Regions from separate parts of the Marinobacter sp. B-12 genome, predicted to be linked through region 1. Evidence: predicted binding sites of a transcription regulator. Region 1 holds the regulator's gene; each other region holds the start of a gene.
The links. Region 1 encodes FliA, which starts transcription of late flagellar genes. Its sites were predicted from a motif close to CTAAAGTTTNNNNNNNNNNNGCCGNTAA; they were not measured.
Positions count from the first base shown of each region.

Region 2: the regulator FliA is predicted to act here: its motif matches at 2,596-2,623, upstream of AC13D2_RS17935 (methyl-accepting chemotaxis protein).
Region 3: the regulator FliA is predicted to act here: its motif matches at 2,757-2,784, upstream of AC13D2_RS09285 (methyl-accepting chemotaxis protein).

Region 1 covers NZ_JBSXOB010000057.1:276,746-282,395, forward strand. Annotated here, with positions in the region: gene flhA (flagellar biosynthesis protein FlhA) at 1-310, shown strand, start outside; gene flhF (flagellar biosynthesis GTPase FlhF) at 370-1,665, shown strand; gene AC13D2_RS12870 (MinD/ParA family protein) at 1,712-2,524, shown strand; gene AC13D2_RS12875 (RNA polymerase sigma factor FliA) at 2,555-3,286, shown strand; gene cheY (chemotaxis response regulator CheY) at 3,462-3,845, shown strand; gene AC13D2_RS12885 (protein phosphatase CheZ) at 3,866-4,654, shown strand; gene AC13D2_RS12890 (chemotaxis protein CheA) at 4,672-5,650, shown strand, end outside.
Region 2 covers NZ_JBSXOB010000063.1:43,469-49,118, reverse strand. Annotated here, with positions in the region: gene AC13D2_RS17940 (TRAP transporter substrate-binding protein) at 1-657, opposite strand, end outside; gene AC13D2_RS17935 (methyl-accepting chemotaxis protein) at 761-2,437, opposite strand; gene AC13D2_RS17930 (CHAD domain-containing protein) at 2,703-4,064, shown strand; gene rarD (EamA family transporter RarD) at 4,072-4,971, opposite strand; gene AC13D2_RS17920 (YchJ family protein) at 4,968-5,426, opposite strand; gene AC13D2_RS17915 (sulfite exporter TauE/SafE family protein) at 5,567-5,650, shown strand, end outside.
Region 3 covers NZ_JBSXOB010000051.1:43,878-49,527, reverse strand. Annotated here, with positions in the region: gene AC13D2_RS09300 (helix-hairpin-helix domain-containing protein) at 1-566, opposite strand, end outside; gene AC13D2_RS09295 (hypothetical protein) at 615-1,013, opposite strand; gene AC13D2_RS09290 (bifunctional GNAT family N-acetyltransferase/carbon-nitrogen hydrolase family protein) at 1,160-2,707, opposite strand; gene AC13D2_RS09285 (methyl-accepting chemotaxis protein) at 2,863-4,749, shown strand; gene AC13D2_RS09280 (hypothetical protein) at 4,732-5,650, opposite strand, start outside.

The DNA.
Region 1 (5,650 bases):
GATTACTCTGGATCCGGACTTGGAACAGTTATTGCTAAAGTCTATGCAGCAGAGTCAACAATCCGGCGGTCAGGAAGACATCGGGCTGGTGCTGGAGCCAAATATGGTTGAGAAGCTCCAGCGTTCGCTCCAGGACAGCGTCCAGCGCCAGGAGATGCTGGGCAAGCCGGCGATCCTCCTGGTTTCCGGGCCCTTGCGCCCGGTACTGGCGAAGTTTGCCAGCTACGGAGTCGAGCGCCTGCATGTACTGTCGTATCAGGAAATTCCGGATAACAAACAGATCACTATTGTCGCATCCGTCGGTCAGTAAAGGCCGCGGCTGGAAAGGCGGAAGGCGCTGGGAAGCGTTGACCCGAAGGAGGCATCATTATGAAAGTAAAGCGGTTTTTTGCCCAAAGCATGGCAGAGGCACTGCGTCAGGTGCGGGATCAGATGGGGCCCGATGCCGTGATCCTTTCCAATCGTCGTGTTGATGGCGGCGTCGAAATTGTGACAGCGCTCGATTACGACGAAAACATGGCGCGTCAGCGTCTCGGAGATGCCGCACGGGAAGCCACGAATGGCTCACGGCTAGCCGAGTTGCAGGCGGAACAGCATCGCCGCCTGGAGGACGAACTCGGCCGCTCCCGCGATCGCATTCGTGAAGTGCGTGAAAAGCGTGCGGCGTTTGGTAGCGCGAGTGTGGGTGGTGAGTTTGGCGACGCTGGTCTTTCTGAGGAAACACTCGCCAACGACGATACTGTGGTTGAAGAGCCGTCGACCGCACGTGCTGCCTATTCCGGCGAGCTTGCGCAAATGCGCGCGGAAATCAGTTCTCTTCGTGACCTGGTCAGTGCCCGCAACGGCGGTGAACCCGAACAAACAGCGGTGAACGCAGTACAGCAGAGGTTGTCTGAAAAGTTGCAGGAATTCGGTCTCGGACTGGAACTTGCCAATTCTCTGTCCCGGCGTCACCGGGCAGGCCGGCTTGAAGACGGTTGGAAACAGTCTCTGAAAATGCTGGCCGCCGGTGTAAAGACGACGCGCACCGAGTGGTCGGAAGAAGGTGGTGTCTATGCCCTGGTGGGACCAACCGGGTCCGGCAAGACGACGACCATCGGCAAGTTGGCAGCACACTACGTTCTGCGCCACGGTCCCGACTCTCTGGCACTGGTCACAACCGATCGCTATCGGGTTGCGGCACACGAGCAATTATTCGTGTTCGGGCGCATACTGAACGTTCCGGTTCGGGTTGTGGACGAAACCCATTCCCTGGATGACATACTGGACGAGCTGTCGGACCGGCATTTGGTGCTGATTGACACTGCTGGGCTGACCAGCACCGACAAGGGCTACGAGGAACAACTCATGGAGTTGGCTCGCAGTCATCATCGGATTCGAACCCACCTGGTGGTTTCGGCAACCAGTCAGCCGCGCATCATGAAATCCGTCTGGCATTGCTATAAGATGGCAAATCTTACGGGTTGTGTGATGACCAAAATCGATGAAGCATTGACCCTGGGTGAATCGCTGGGATTCGTCATGGAAACGGGATTGCCGGTGGCGTATTACACCGACGGGCAGAAAATCCCGGAAGACCTGCACCACGCTGAGTCCATCCCGCTGGTGCGTTTAGCCGTGGAGAGGCTGAAGAAACTCCAGCAGCAACAGGCAGTCGCTGTTTAATAACAACACAGCCTGCGGTTAAACGCGGCAAGAGATCAGAGTCAGTATGAGCAAACCACATCCGGTACAGGTTATTGCCGTTTCCGGCGGGAAAGGGGGCGTTGGCAAGAGCAACGTATCAGTAAACCTTGGCATCGCCCTCGCGCAAATGGGGCGTCGGGTGGTACTGCTAGACGCTGATCTTGGTCTTGCCAACATCGACGTGCTTCTGGGTATTACCGCCAACCGCAACATACAGGATGTGATAGCCGGGGATTGTGACTTGCGGGATGTGCTGGTCAATGGACCCGGTGGCATTAAAATCGTGCCTGCCTCCTCGGGGACTCAGCGTATGACTCAGCTTTCCACGCTGGAGCATGCTGGCCTGATCAACGCTTTCAGTGAACTGGGTGACCAGATCGATGTGCTGATTGTTGATACCGCTGCGGGTATTTCCGAATCGGTGGTAAGTTTCCTCCGAGCCTCACAGGAACTATTGCTGGTCGTCTGTGATGAACCTACGTCTATTACCGACGCCTACGCTCTTATAAAGCTCATGAACCGGGATTACGGCACCAACCGCTTTCGTATACTGGCCAACCAGGTCAGGAATGAGCAGGAAGGTCGCCACCTGTTTGAAAAACTGACCCGGGTTACCGAGCGCTTTCTTGATGTGGCGCTACAATATGTGGGTATCGTCCCGTATGATGAGGCCGTAAAAAAGGCAGTACAGCGGCAGCGTGCCGTGTTGGACGCCTACCCACGGGCAAAAGCATCGTTGGCGATCAAGAGCCTTGCGGAGAAAGTGGATAGCTGGCCGCTGCCATCGTCGCCCCGGGGGCATCTGGAGTTCTTTGTGGAGCGGCTCGTCGAAGTCTGATTTTGATCCTGTCACTGAATAGCCGGATACATGACATTGGCGAAAGAACTTGGAATCTACAACCGGACGGGTACACGCGGACCTTCCCAGCTCGTTGAGGAGCAGGCCCCGCTGGTCAAAAAAATAGCGCTTCACCTCATGGCGCGGCTGCCGGCATCTGTCCAACTGGATGATCTTATGCAGGCAGGCATGATCGGCTTGTTGGAAGCTGCACAGCGATACAGTTCCGACAAGGGGGCTACATTTGAGACTTACGCCGGCATCCGGATCCGCGGAGCCATGGTGGATGAAATTCGCAAGGGTGACTGGGTCCCCCGATCCGTCCACAGGAATTCCCGCCGCATTGCCAAAGCCATCAAGGCTGTCGAGGATCGCCTGGGCCGGGAGGCCCAAGACTCGGAAGTAGCCGAAGAGCTCGGGCTGGACCTCGACGAATACTATTCCTCTCTGAGCGATGCCAACAGTGGTCGACTTTTTAGTCTGGATGAGCTCAATGAATCCGGCGAGCTGCCGATAGAAGAAACAGAGGGCAGCGATAACCCACTGGACGGCCTGGCGTCTGACAACTTCCGCAAGAACCTGGCCACTGCGATTAGTGATCTGCCCGAGCGAGAAAAGCTGGTGCTCAGCCTTTATTACCAGGAAGAGCTGAATCTGAAGGAAATCGGTGCCGTGCTGGGTGTTAGTGAAAGTCGGGTCAGCCAGATTCATAGCCAGGCCGCGCTCCGTCTGCGGGGACGTCTCTCTGGTTGGCGGCACTGAACAGGCCGTCGCCCCGTTGAACGGCGTTACCAGGCATTCTTTACTGTAGCCTTTTGGTAACCGGCGCTTTACAACCGGCCCAAAGGCCACACAATAAGCGGTTAAACTACCTGGCCTGCTAGACTGTGAGCCGGGAGCCAAAACGAATTCCGGGCGTTTTTAACTGGAGGTCCCATTGGACAAGAATATGAAAATCCTGATTGTGGATGACTTCTCCACAATGCGACGGATCATTAAGAACCTGCTTCGTGATCTTGGTTTTACCAATACTGACGAAGCGGACGATGGCAATACCGCACTGCCGATGCTCAAGAGCGGAAAGTACGATTTTCTGGTAACCGATTGGAATATGCCAGGGATGTCCGGGCTCGATCTGCTGAAGGAAGTCCGTGCCGACGATAACCTGAAGACCCTGCCTGTGCTTATGGTGACCGCCGAGGCGAAGCGGGACCAGATCGTCGCCGCTGCGCAGGCCGGCGTGAACGGCTATGTGGTTAAGCCCTTCACGGCAGCCGTACTCAAGGAGAAGATTGAGAAGATCTTCGAACGCATCCAGTAATCAGAAGTCGGACGGCTCCCATGAGCAATAGCAATAAAGACCCACAGGGGCTTGACCCTGAGGTTACGGAGAAGCTCCGCAGCCAGGCGGCCGAGTTGGTCGAACAGGTCAACGCTGGGGAATACGGCCGCGCGATGACCCTGATCAATGAGCTGAGCGAGGTGAGGGACCAGAGCCTGTATCGGGAAGTAGGGCGATTGACTCGCAGCCTCCATGAGGCGATCCGCAACTTCCAGATTGACCCCCGTAATGCTGAACAGTCCGAAGCCCTTTCGAAGATGACCGATGCGTCGGATCGTCTGGAGTACGTGGTTCAGATGACCGGTAAGGCGGCCAACCGGACCATGGACCTGGTTGAGGAGGCTATGCCCAAGGCCAGTGCCCTCCGCGACGAGGCCGCGGAGCTGAGGGACCAGTGGCAGAAATTGCGCCGCCGTGAGATGGCGCCGGCTGAATTTCGTGAGCTCTATGCCCGTATCGACACGTTTTTCGTGACGCTGAATACCGATGCCGGGGCGATGTACGACAATCTGTCGGAAATTCTCCTGGCCCAGGATTTCCAGGACCTCACTGGGCAGGTGATCCAAAAGGTCACCACTCTGGTTAAAGAGGTGGAAGAGCATCTGTTGAGCCTGGTAGTGATGGCGAGCCATGTGGACCAGATGACCGGCACCGTGCACGAGCTGGAAGAACGGGAAAAGATATCGGCGGAACAGGGTGTTGGTCCACAGATCAAGGCCGAAGAACGCGAAGACGTAGTATCGGGACAGGACGATGTTGATGATCTTCTGTCCAGTCTCGGTTTCTGAGTAAGAGAGGGTAACGCATGGCGCTTGATGCCGATGAAGAGATCCTGCAGGACTTCCTTGTTGAGGCAGGCGAGATACTCGAAAAGCTGTCGGAGCAACTGGTCGACCTGGAACAAAACCCGGACGACAGCGATCTGCTCAACGCCATCTTTCGTGGTTTCCACACCGTAAAGGGCGGCGCTGGGTTTCTGCAACTCGATGCCCTGGTGAATTGCTGCCACTCCGCGGAAAATGTCTTTGATATCCTGCGCAACCACAAGCGCAAGGTGGATTCCGAATTGATGGACGTGGTGCTGGAAGCCCTGGATCACGTCAATGCCATGTTTGAACAGGTACGCCATCACGAAGAACTGACTCCTGCTCCCCAGGAACTGATCGCCGCTCTGGACGCGTTGGCGCAACCGGCAGGGAGCGTCTCTGAAGTTAACGCCACTGCTGCTGATGAACAGAACGAGGTGGGCGACGCCAGTTATGGAGACGATGGCGGTGATATTACCGACGACGAATTTGAGCGATTGCTGGATGCCCTGGAAGAGGACAAAGACAGCGCCCCGGTTTCCAGTGGCGACAGCAATGAATCTTCCGGCGGTGACGGAGGCAGCGGAGACGACATCTCCGATGATGAATTCGAGGCTCTGCTGGACCAATTGCATGGCAAGGGTCAGTTTTCAGGTCCGCCTGAATCCAGCAAGGCAGCCCCTGACGCCCAGAATGCTTCCGTTGGCAAAGGTTCCAGCGATGAGATAAGTGACAGCAAGGGTGGCGACGACCTGATTTCGGATGACGAGTTCGAAAAGTTGCTGGATGACCTGCACGGCAAGGGGGGTAGCCCTACGGCGGAAACTGCCAGATCAGCCCCGGCGCCTGATGCGAAGCAGCCAGCGGCCACGCCCGCCAGTGTCAAGGCTGACAAGCCCGCCCAGCCGGCGGGTAAACCTGAAAAAGTGCCTCCGGAAAACGGCAAGGCAAGTGCAGCACCTGCGATGCCTGCGCGGG
Region 2 (5,650 bases), on a different contig from region 1:
CTGGAAATCCAGTGCCGGGCCTACCCACTCCAGAGCGTCTATCGTGCCTCGCTCCAGCGAACTGTAAAGTTCCCCAGGCGGAATGTTGGTCACCGCAACACCCACTTCGGACATAACTTCGCCGGCAAACCCGGGGGTGCGCATTTTCAAACCCTGGAGGTCCTCAACACTCTTGATTTCCTCGCGGAACCAACCACCCATCTGGTTGCCGGTATTGCCACCGGGGAACGACAGCAAGCCATGGGGGCGGTACACTTTTTCCATCAATTCCATGCCGCCGCCGTAGTAAAACCAGGCGTATTGCTCAGGTGCGATCATCCCGAAGGGAACGGTGGTGAAATACATGGCATTGGGGATCGAGCCTTTGTAGTAATACGAGGCCGTATGCCCCATATCGTACTGGCCCGCCTTCACCATATCGAAAATACCGAATGGCGCCTTATGCTTGTTGGATGAGTCAATCCGGAACTGCAGGCGGCCGCCCGACATTTTCTCGGCCATCGAGGCCATGTGGCGCGTTGTTTCACCCAGAATTGGAGAGTTAGGCCCCCAGGTTTCTGCGAGGCGAAGCGTATAGGTTTCCTGGGCCGATAGCGACGCGCTTGCCAGCGCGAACACCAATGCCAGGACGGTCATAAAAGATTTGTGAATAGTCATAGCGAGGTCAGGTTCCGTTTTTTGTAGTGGTCGAATCAGATCGCCCACATCATAGCTTGCTGGCCGGCTAACGCCAATCATCGACCGGCCAGAAGCAACGGTTCTATACCTTGAACTGACCTACCAGCTCACGCAGACTCTCGCCCAGCCGCGCCAGCTCGTGGCTCGCCTCATTGGTCTGGTTTACGCCTGTATCGCTACGCTGCGCCGCGTCCACGATACGCACCACGTTCTGGTTGATTTCCTCGGCCACCTGGCTCTGCTGTTCCGCCGCTGTGGCAATCTGGGTCACCTGATCATGAATATGGCCCACAGACTTCTCAATGGTGCGCAGGGCGTCGGTGGCGTGGTTGATGCGCTCTACCGTTTCGCTGGAACGTTGGCGGGACGCATCCATCCGCTCCACCGCAGCGCGGGACTCAGTCACGAAGCCGTCAATCATACCGCGAATCTGATCAGCGGATTCCGCACTGCGTTTGGCCAGTTGGCGCACTTCATCGGCAACCACCGAAAAACCGCGGCCATGCTCGCCGGCCCGGGCCGCTTCAATCGCCGCATTGAGGGCCAACAGGTTGGTCTGGTCAGTGACGGCGTGGATGACATCCAGTACCTGGGTAATCTCGTCGGTTTTTTCAGCCAGGTTACTGATGCGGGTAGAACTGGATTCAATCTCCTCCGACAGCTGGTTTACAGAAGCCTGGGCGTTAGCAATGGTCTCGCCGCCATCCCGTGCAAGCCTGTCTGCGTCGGAGGCCGCGCTTTCCACCGAGTTGGCATTGCCGGAAATCTGCTGGATCGTGGCCGCCATTTCGTTAATGGCTGAAGCAATTTGATCCGTTTCGGAACCCTGCTCCTGCACCGAGGCCCGGGTTTCATTGGCAACGCGGCTGAGTTCTTCCGCTGCGGAAGCAACCTGGTCGGTAGTCGCGCCGACATCGCGGATGGTGTCCTGGATTTTCACTACGAAGGCATTGAAACGCCGCCCGAGCTCTGCAAGTTCGTCGCTACCTTCGTCCGGCAGGCGGTGACGGAGATCGCCCTCACCCTCGGCGATGTCCTTCATCATGGCAGTAACGGTGTTCAACGGTTTCGTCACCGTACGACCTACAAACACACCGATGAGCAATGCGATGACGACCACAATCACGGTTACCAGAACAATAAAACCGAGAGTTTCAGCGATCTCAGCTTCAATATCCGCGCGTGCGGCAGAAACTACTTCCGCGATATCGGTGACATACACACCGGTCCCGATCATCCAGCCCCAATCGGGAACAATCGTGGTAAATGACACCTTGGGCTCAACCTCGCCAGAGGCGGGGTTGGGCCAGTCATAACCAAAAAAGCCATCCTTACGTGCCGCTTCAAACAGTGATCGTATCAGCTTCTGAACATCTGGGTTGGTCGTAGGTCCTTCCCGGGAAGGATCCGGCGCGTAGGCCAGGTTTTCCAGATCTTTGGCATACGCAAAAATATAGTTGCCGCCCCCAAATTGGATAGAGCGCAGACGATCCCTTGCCGCTTCGCGGGCCTCGGCATCCGAAAGGTCCGGATCGTTCTTTGCGTCCAGCACCACGGAACGGGCGGTATCCACCAGATTCTTCAATTCTTCCTTGCGGGCACTGAGCAAACTTGCTTCCAGGCGCTCAAGCTCGGCCTCACCACCGCTTTTTATCTGGGCGACCGAAATCCAGGCGAGGGTTGCCGCCGTTATTACCACCGGGACCAGAACGCCCAGCAGAAGACGGGAACGAATGCGTAACCGGCTCAGCAATGTCATTAAGGACTTCTCCGTATGAGATCAAATATTCAGGGCAATTATCCACAACCGTGCACCAGAGTGTGTTCCAGTTTGTAATACCGTGTGTTCGGATTCGGGGTATAAAGCTGCGACACTGCCACAACTCACTCATGCATTTGCATTTATTGTTGAGAGTATCAACGGCTGGTAGGCGATGGACTTGAACCCGCGTTAGACTAAAGGTCTAGGCACAAACGTCCGATTCATCAAATCTGACCCAATAAAACCGGCGTCAAGGGCACGGATGAAACACCTCTATCTGATTCGCCACGCGAAATCCAGCTGGGCCGACGATGGTCTTCGTGATCACGAGCGCCCTCTCAACAACCGCGGGCTGAAACAACTGGAGCCAATGGGCAGGGCAATCCGTGCGGAAGGGGCGCTCGACGGAACGGTATACTGCAGCAATGCCGCCCGCGCCCGACAGACCCTGGAAGGTCTGATCCCGAGTAACCTCCATCACACCGTTAATCTGGCGCCTGTTCTCTACACGTTTAACCATGAGGTCGTGCTGGACTGGTTGCGCGACCGGAGCGAAGACAGCATTACCCTGATTGGCCACAACCCGGCGCTGGAGGATCTGGCATGTCTGCTGTTAAAACACGCACCTGACGCTTTCCCCACTTGCAGTTACATGCACATTGCGCTGCCAATAGAACACTGGCACGAGATCGGCAAAAACAAGGGCCGGCTTGAAAAGTTACTGACGCCAAACGACGTTAGCTACGAGCAGTTTCATCGCAAACGCACGAAAATCCATATCGATGAGCACCTGCCCCTGCCAGGGCATATCCCAGAATCGCTGTTACACCAGTATCAACGCATCAGGGGTCTGGAACCCGGCGTCTTGCACGGATACGACGACGAGTTTCTGCATCAGTACCGCATTGCCATCCGCCGCAGCCGGGCCATTGCTGAAGCGGTTGTCGACATCCGCGGTGACGGCGATTTACGCAAGGCCGTCAAGGTATTGAAGTGGCATGGCCAAGCCACCAGCCGGCTCAGAGACCTTCACGTATTACTGGGTGACCTGGCGCAATGGCCGTTGGAGGAAGATACCCAGTTGGCCCTGGTGAGCTCCGGCGCCCGCAGCCATTTTGCCAACCTGGCAGACGTTGAACACCAGGAACTGACCAAACGCCTGAACAGTCGGCAATACCGCAAAGACATGGATGGGTGGTACCAGCGCCTCACCTCCCGCCACTTGACAAAGGTAACCCGGAAACTGGCCACCGAAGACGTCCGCAAAGCCCTGGAAAAGCACATACACAAGCACAACGACGTGGCGCGGCAACTGAACGAACAGTCCCCGGACGATCACTTTCACGACCTGCGCAAACGACTGAAACGCATACGCTACCTGGCCGAATTGGACAAACCGGCGTTCCGCGACATGCTCAGGCAGTTAAAACATCGACAACAACGGTTCGGTGACTTCCAGGACCTGCACGTGCAGATAGACATGCTATCGGACTTTCGCGATAGCATTGCCACGGAGCCTGACATGCTGGCACCAGTGGCGGGCCTGAACACGCTGATCGCAAACCTTGCCGAGGAGAAAAACCGTCGGCGGGATGACATACTGACCCTTGGTGGCATTGGCTGACACCCCGCTATTTGGGGGCGGGATTCATCCCACGCCCCATCCAGGCCGACCAGGAATAAAGTCCCAGCGCCACCCAGATCATCACGAAGCTCGCCAGCTTCTCCCCACTCATGGGTTCATCAAACACAAACAGCGCGATGAAGAACTGCAGCGTGGGGTTGATGTACATCAGAAAGCCCACGGTCGCCAAGCGTAGCCGGCGGGCAGCACCCGCAAAGAACAACAGGGGGATGGCGGTGACGATACCGCTGGACATCAGAAGCAGCGTGGTCGAGATATTGTCATTGAAGTGGGATTCCCCGACGGAACTCAGCAACCCGAGAGCCAGCAGACCGACGGGCAACAGAAGCAGCGTCTCCACAAACAGGCCCGAAAGGCCATCCAGCTCCACCTGCTTTCGGAGCAGGCCGTAGGTACCGAAACTGAACGCAAGCACCAGGGTGATCCAGGGAACCACGCCCAATAGAAAAAGCTGGTAAAGGATGGCGATGGTCGCCAATGCAACCGCCACAATTTGTAGTCGGGAAATGCTTTCCCGCAACACCAGCATGCCCAGCCCGACATTCACCAGCGGCGTGAGGAAATACCCCAGGCTCGCCTGGAGCACATGCCGGGTTTCCACGGCATAGATATAGACCCCCCAGTTCAGTGCAATGAACACCGCACACCCGAATACGAAGCCAAGCTTCCTGGGGCGAGCCAACGCAGCAGTGATGGGTTTCCAGCGCCCCAGGAAGCTCACCACAATGGCGAGAAAAACACAGGACCAGACGATCCGGTGAACCAGCACTTCGTAGGATGGCACACCCTCGAAAAGGGCGAAATAAATAGGGAAACAGCCCCACAAGGTATAGGCGGACAGGCCGAAACCCACGCCTTTTGCCGCTTCAGGCGTAGCGTGTTTCACAGGCAACAGGCCTTATATTTTCTGCCACTTCCGCAGGGGCAGGATTCGTTCCGGCCAGGCTTGAGGGTCCCTTCGCGGGTATCGCCTGACACGTAGTACCAACGCCCACCGTCGCGAACGAAGCGGGAGTTCTCTTCCAGATACCCCCAGCCACCGTCTGCCCGGTAAAGAGCGCGAAAGTGCACCCTGCCCTCGTGTTCACCTTCATCTGACGACAGTACCTGCAGCGACACCCACTTCGGCGACTCGGTAAGATCAAGGTCTTGGGGCCGGGTGCTGGTGTGCCATGTGGCTTTCAGATAGTCCGTCAGATTCAGTACAAACGCGCAGTAGCGAGATCGCATAAGGGCTTCCGGTGAGGATGCCGGTTTGCCCTGATGGCATGGCTCGCAACAAGTGCTGTACGGTTGGCGGCTGCCACAGGGGCAGTCGTCCGGGGTAATCTCTGGCGCCATCGGGTCGTCCTTATCGCCGGTTAGTGCTGTTCACGGACCCGGCAGACCCAGGACACGTAAATGATTCATTTTAACAGTTTTAGTTGCCCTGCGGCTGTGCTATCAACAATCATCAATTGACCTGATCGAGTAGCCCGATTGTGACTGACCTTTCCCTGCTGCAGATACTACTTGCCAACCTGGCTTTGCTGGCCGGCGCCTGTTTGCAGGGCGTGGCAGGTTAC
Region 3 (5,650 bases), on a different contig from region 1:
TTCGGAGTTCGCTTCGTTGCAGCTGGCTTCCTCGCGGCCGCGGTGGCTTTCTTGGGAGCGGCTTTAGTGGCTGCTGCCGGACTTTTGGCGGCTGCGCTCGCTTTGGGCTTGGCGGCTTTCTTGGCAGTTGCCGCTTTTGGTGTGGCGGGCTTCTTGGCGGCCGGTTTTTTAGCCGCAGCCTTACTGGCGGTGGTTTTTTTCGGAGCAGACTTGCCTTTGGAGGTGGTAGTCGCCTTCTTGGCGGCCTGGTCCGTAACCTTCTTCGCTTCTTCGCTGGCTTCCTTGCTGGCGATACCAAGACGGTCCAGTATATTGTTTTGCAAATCGTGAAATTCACCCAGGCGACGTTCAAATTCTTCGTTAAAACGTTTCATTTCACGATCACGAAGCTCATCCACTTCCTTTAACAGCTTGCGGACGGGTTCCTGAATCTGGTTTTGCAGGCTGTCGAACTGTTTGAGGGCGTCGTTGATCAGCTTTTCGATTTGTGATGATGTTTTATCGAACTCTTTGTTCACTTTCTTGACGACTTTATCAACGCTTTGCTTGTTGGCTTTCTTCGCCATGAGGACTTTCTCCTAAAAGTGCGAGTTGATGCAGGGGCATGGGTGGGTTCAGGCCAATTGCCGAATGCTGGAGGCGGGCCCCGAGGAACGTCTGGACTTCAGCGTCTGTTTCTTGATTACCACCTCCCGAATGCGCCTGAGTTTTTCGGTCAGAGCAGACGAGCGGTTGTCATTGAGTTCTATAAAATCAACGGAATAGAAGAAATTGCTACAGTGCTTCCTGCGCTCCGTCACAAGGCCGGTGATGCCATCCGCCCTGATGTCGTCAAACGGCATCTCCATCACGAGATCCAGAATAACCGTATCACCGGGGTTGAATATCTTGTCCGTCTTCATCACACATCCGAAGTGATCCAGACCGAAAATCGCGGCCTGCACACGCTCCCGGCGGAACAGACCACGCTTGATGTGAAAATGTGCGACAAGATCCGGCAGTGCTTCGTTCATCTAAAAATGATCTCTATAGGCACCCCGAGGGCGTCCAGATGACACCCCGAGGGGATATTCCTTAAAGTATATGGTTGAACAATAGCCACACTCTGTCAGTTTGGCAACGTGTTCAGTGTCATACGATAGAGCTCTCAGGCGGTTCATCAACTGCTTTTACTATTTTGGCCTGTTTGTAGGGTGTTGAGTTCGTAAATATCCGTGCGCCGGTCTTTCAGGTTGGTCACGGAGCCTTCATTGCGCACCAGCTTCAGCTTTTCCAGATCCATATCCGAAAACATGATCATTTCCGTATTCGGCGTTGTTTCCGCCATTACTGCATCGTGGGGGAAGGCAAAGTCCGACGGTGAAAATACAGAGGACTGGGCGTACTGGACATCCAGGTTCTCAACCTTCGGAAGGTTGCCTACGCTACCGGTGATCACGACGTAACACTCATTTTCAATCGCACGCGCCTGGGCACAGTGTCGGACCCGGAGGTAGCCGTTCTTGGTGTCCGTCCAGAACGGCACCAGAATAATATCCACCTCTTCAATGGCAGCCAGACGCCCCAATTCAGGGAATTCGATGTCGTAACAGATCATGATGGCCACGCGGCCGGCGTCGGTGTCAAACACCTGGAATTTTTCACCGCCCTCGATGACCCAGTCACGGCGTTCGTGGGGCGTGATATGGATCTTGCGCTGCTCATCCACCCGACCGTCGCGGTGGCAAAGATAGGACACGTTGTAGACCCGTTCATTTTCGAGCAGCGGCATTGAGCCGGTAATGATGTTGATGTTGTAGCTGACCGCCATTTCCGACATCTGGTTTCGGAACTGTTCGGTAAAGCCTGCCAGAAAGCGAATGGCTCGCGTCTGGTCAACCTGGTCGGTCAGGCCCATCAGCGGTGCGTTGAAGAACTCTGGAAACAGCGCGAAATCGCTCTTGTAGTCCGAGAGTGCATCCACAAAGTACTCCACCTGCTCCAGCACTTCTTCCACGGAGGTAAACTCACGCATCTGCCACTGGACCGCACCCAAACGCACCTGTGTTTTTTTGACGCTGAGCACCGGCGAGGGCGGGGTATAGAGGATGTTCCTCCACTCCAGAAGTGTCGCGTATCCCAGGGATTTTTCGTCTTCCGGCAGGTATTTGTGCATCAGCCGGGTGACCTGGAAGTCGTTGGACAGCTGAAAGCTCAGGATCGGATCGTAAATATCCTTGCGATCCACTCGCTGGATGTATTCTTCCGGGGAATGCTGGTCTGAATACTTGTGATACCCGGGAATCCGCCCACCTGCCAGAATGGCGCGCAGGTTCATCGAGCGGCAGAGTTCCTTGCGGGCTTCGTAAAGCCGCCGGCCCAGACGGTAGCCGCGATAGTCCGGGTGGATAAACACATCGAGACCGTAAAGCGAGTCGCCTTTGGCGTTGTGCCAGATCTTTTCATTGCGCAGGATCAGGTCGTCGTAAGTGTGCGGGTTACTGAACCGCTCATACTTGACGCACACCGTGAGTGCCACGGCCACCAGGTCACCGGATTCCTCGATACAGATCTGGCCATCCGGAAATTGCTGCACCAGAGCCTCAATCGTGTCCTCTGGCCAGGCACCGCCAATATCGTCGTAGACCCTGTCCATCAGCCGCTGGAGCTGTGGGTAGTCATCATTGGTCAGGTTACGAAGGTTGAGGTGCAGTTCTTCGTGGGCCATATACGGCAGCTCCCGTTGGGTGAGGAAATGGGTATTTTACCAGATAGCGCTAAAGACTTCGCAGCATACGCCGAAAACCAGTTTGTGAATGATAGGCAGCCGATAGGCTGTTTGCTTGATCCCCCGAATAGACTGTCTCGAAAAGGACCCGGAAAATGACGCTGAGTTTCGGCCAGAAGTTGCTCGTCGCCTTTGGTATTTTGCTCTTACTTGTTATGGGGGCGTTCACACTCAGCGGCAACCTCCGGTTACAGGACACTACGGATACCTATGTTGATGCGCTGATTGAAGACACGGTGGCTCAGAGTACGTCCAGCATCGCGGATTGGCTCAACACGCGCCTTGCCATGACCGAAGCAACGGCAAAAGCGCTGGGGTCAGTGGAAACCGACGCGGAAGCACGGGTTATCCTGGCCGCCGCAACAACCGGTGGCGGGTTCATTGACGTCTATGTTGGCCGTGACGACGGCTATATGTTGATGAAGGATGAAGCTTCAGAAACCACGCTTCCTGCGGATTTCGACCCGCGCACACGCCCCTGGTTCAAACAGGCAAAACAACGGGGCTCGGCATCCTTCACCGAACCCTACCTGGATGCTGCCACTGGAGGTACCATCATTTCCACCTTGGCGCCGGTCAGGAATGGGGCCTACAAGGGTGTCGTGGGTGGTGATATTGCGCTGAAGACCATTGAGCAAACGCTCTCCACTATTACGCTGGCCAACACTGGTTATGCCGCGCTGATCAGTGACGATGGCACCGTTTTGTTTCATCCGGATCAAAAATTGGTTGGCAAGAAGATCAGCAGTCTTCTGGGAGAATCACCCCAGCTCGGCGGTGAAGTTCACCAATATGACACCGGAGACGCCAGCTGGACCGCCGGTTTCCATCGCATCAAAGGTGCCCGTGGTGTTGAATGGTATCTCGGCACCTTTATCAACGAGGACAAAATCAATGCGCCGGTTCGCGCCGCCCGCGTAACAGGACTGGTCATCGCGGTGATTGGCTTGTTGGTGTCGCTGGTGATCCTGCACTTTGGTATCCGCGTCCTGATGGCTCCGGTTCGTAAGCTTAATGCCGCCATGGCGTCAATCGCCAGCGGCGAGGCAGACCTCACCAAGCGCCTGGATGATAGCGCCAACGACGAGTTCGGCAAGCTCGCGGCGGAATTCAACAGCTTTGTGGAGAATATTCAGAACGTGGTTCGTGACGTCCAGCAAGGCACGTCGGAGCTTGGCGAAAACGTATCATCCCTGCGGGATACCGCCAGCAGCAGCCGCGACAGTGTCGAAAAACAGCAGGCCGAAATTGATATGGTGGCCACTGCGATCAATGAGATGTCTGCCGCTGCTGGGGAAATTGCTCAGAATGCCCAACAGACGGCGGATGCCTCAAACACCGCCGATGCAGACAGTCGCGCTTCCCTTGAGACCGTTGCGGCTTCCCGGGATGCGGTACAAAAACTATCGAAGGAAATTAACGCCGCTGCGGAAGTTATCGACAAACTCGGCAAGGACGTTACCGACATCACCTCGGTTCTCGAGGTTATTCAGGGTATTGCTGAACAGACGAACCTGCTGGCGTTGAACGCCGCGATTGAAGCAGCCAGGGCCGGGGACGCAGGCCGTGGCTTTGCCGTTGTGGCTGACGAAGTACGAAATCTGGCCCGCCGCACTCAAGACAGTACGGAAGAAATCAACAACATGATTGAACGCCTGCAAAGCGGTGCAAACCAGGCCGTGGACGTCATGAAAGCGTCAACGGCCGTATCGAATGTGAGCATGGAGAAAGCTCAGGATGCAATGGAGTCTCTCAATCGTATTGCCGACGCGATAACGTCGATCAGTCAGATGACCTCCCAGATCGCAACGGCCTCTGAAGAGCAGACTTCGGTAACAGAAGAGTTAAACTCCTCCATCACCCGTATTGCCGACCAGGGTCAGGAAGCCGCCAAGGCTGCCAGCGAAAACGATGTATACAGTGGTCAGATTGAATCGGTTGGTCACACACTCAGCCAGAACGTGTCACGATTCAGGGTTTGAGTAGGATGCTCCTTTAGGCGCGGATAATTTCCGGATTCGCCGTCGGAGCTCGAGGAGGGTGCGGCTGCCAATGGCCTGGGACTCCTCCGTCAGGTAGGGATTCTCCAGGACAAGGACGTTCCTGCTATGCAGGTTCAGCTCATTGATGGTCTGGCCATAGTATTGGTCCAGGTATGTGCCGAAGCTGCCATCGAAAATGGCCCGTTCCATACCCAATTGAAGCCGGTGAGCCGTTTCATGGTCGTGGCGGTTGACGAAGAAGTATGAGGGCATTGGGTAAGCCAATAGCAGGTCGGGTTCGATGACGAAGTCCGGGTTGTTTTCAAGCTTCAGATCGAACATGACCTCGCTGACACCCCGAGCGAAGCAGTCAAAACGATGATTTTCCAGCATGCGGAAAAGGATTTCGTACCGCGAGTGAGTCACCACATTGACTCCGTTGACCTGCAGAATCGCGGAGTCCGGCCAGTGTGCGCCCTGGCCGATGCGGATACCGGCTTCCTGCAGGTTGCCGAGACTGCGGATACCCTTGAATCTGGGCAATGATTCTTTAAGCACCACACACACACGAAGCCCCAGAAGCCCGCCATCGATCGGTATTGGTATCGCCTGCAGGCTTTCTTCCCTCTCGCTCGATGTTGCAACATTTGCGAGGTCGACCAATTTTGATCGCTGCCGCTCAAGTTCGCGGACAACGCGGCCTTGGGCCATCTCCGGGGTGCGGGTGATTCGATAGGAGCCGTATTCCGGAGTCTTGTCCAAGGCGAGGGCGACCAGGGCCCGTATGGGAGGGCTGTCGTAATTGCGGTACCACAGGCGATATTCCTTTGCCTGTGTTTCTCCAGACGGGTATTCCGAAGCCACACTGATACCCGGGCAAACCAGAAACAATGCCAGGGCC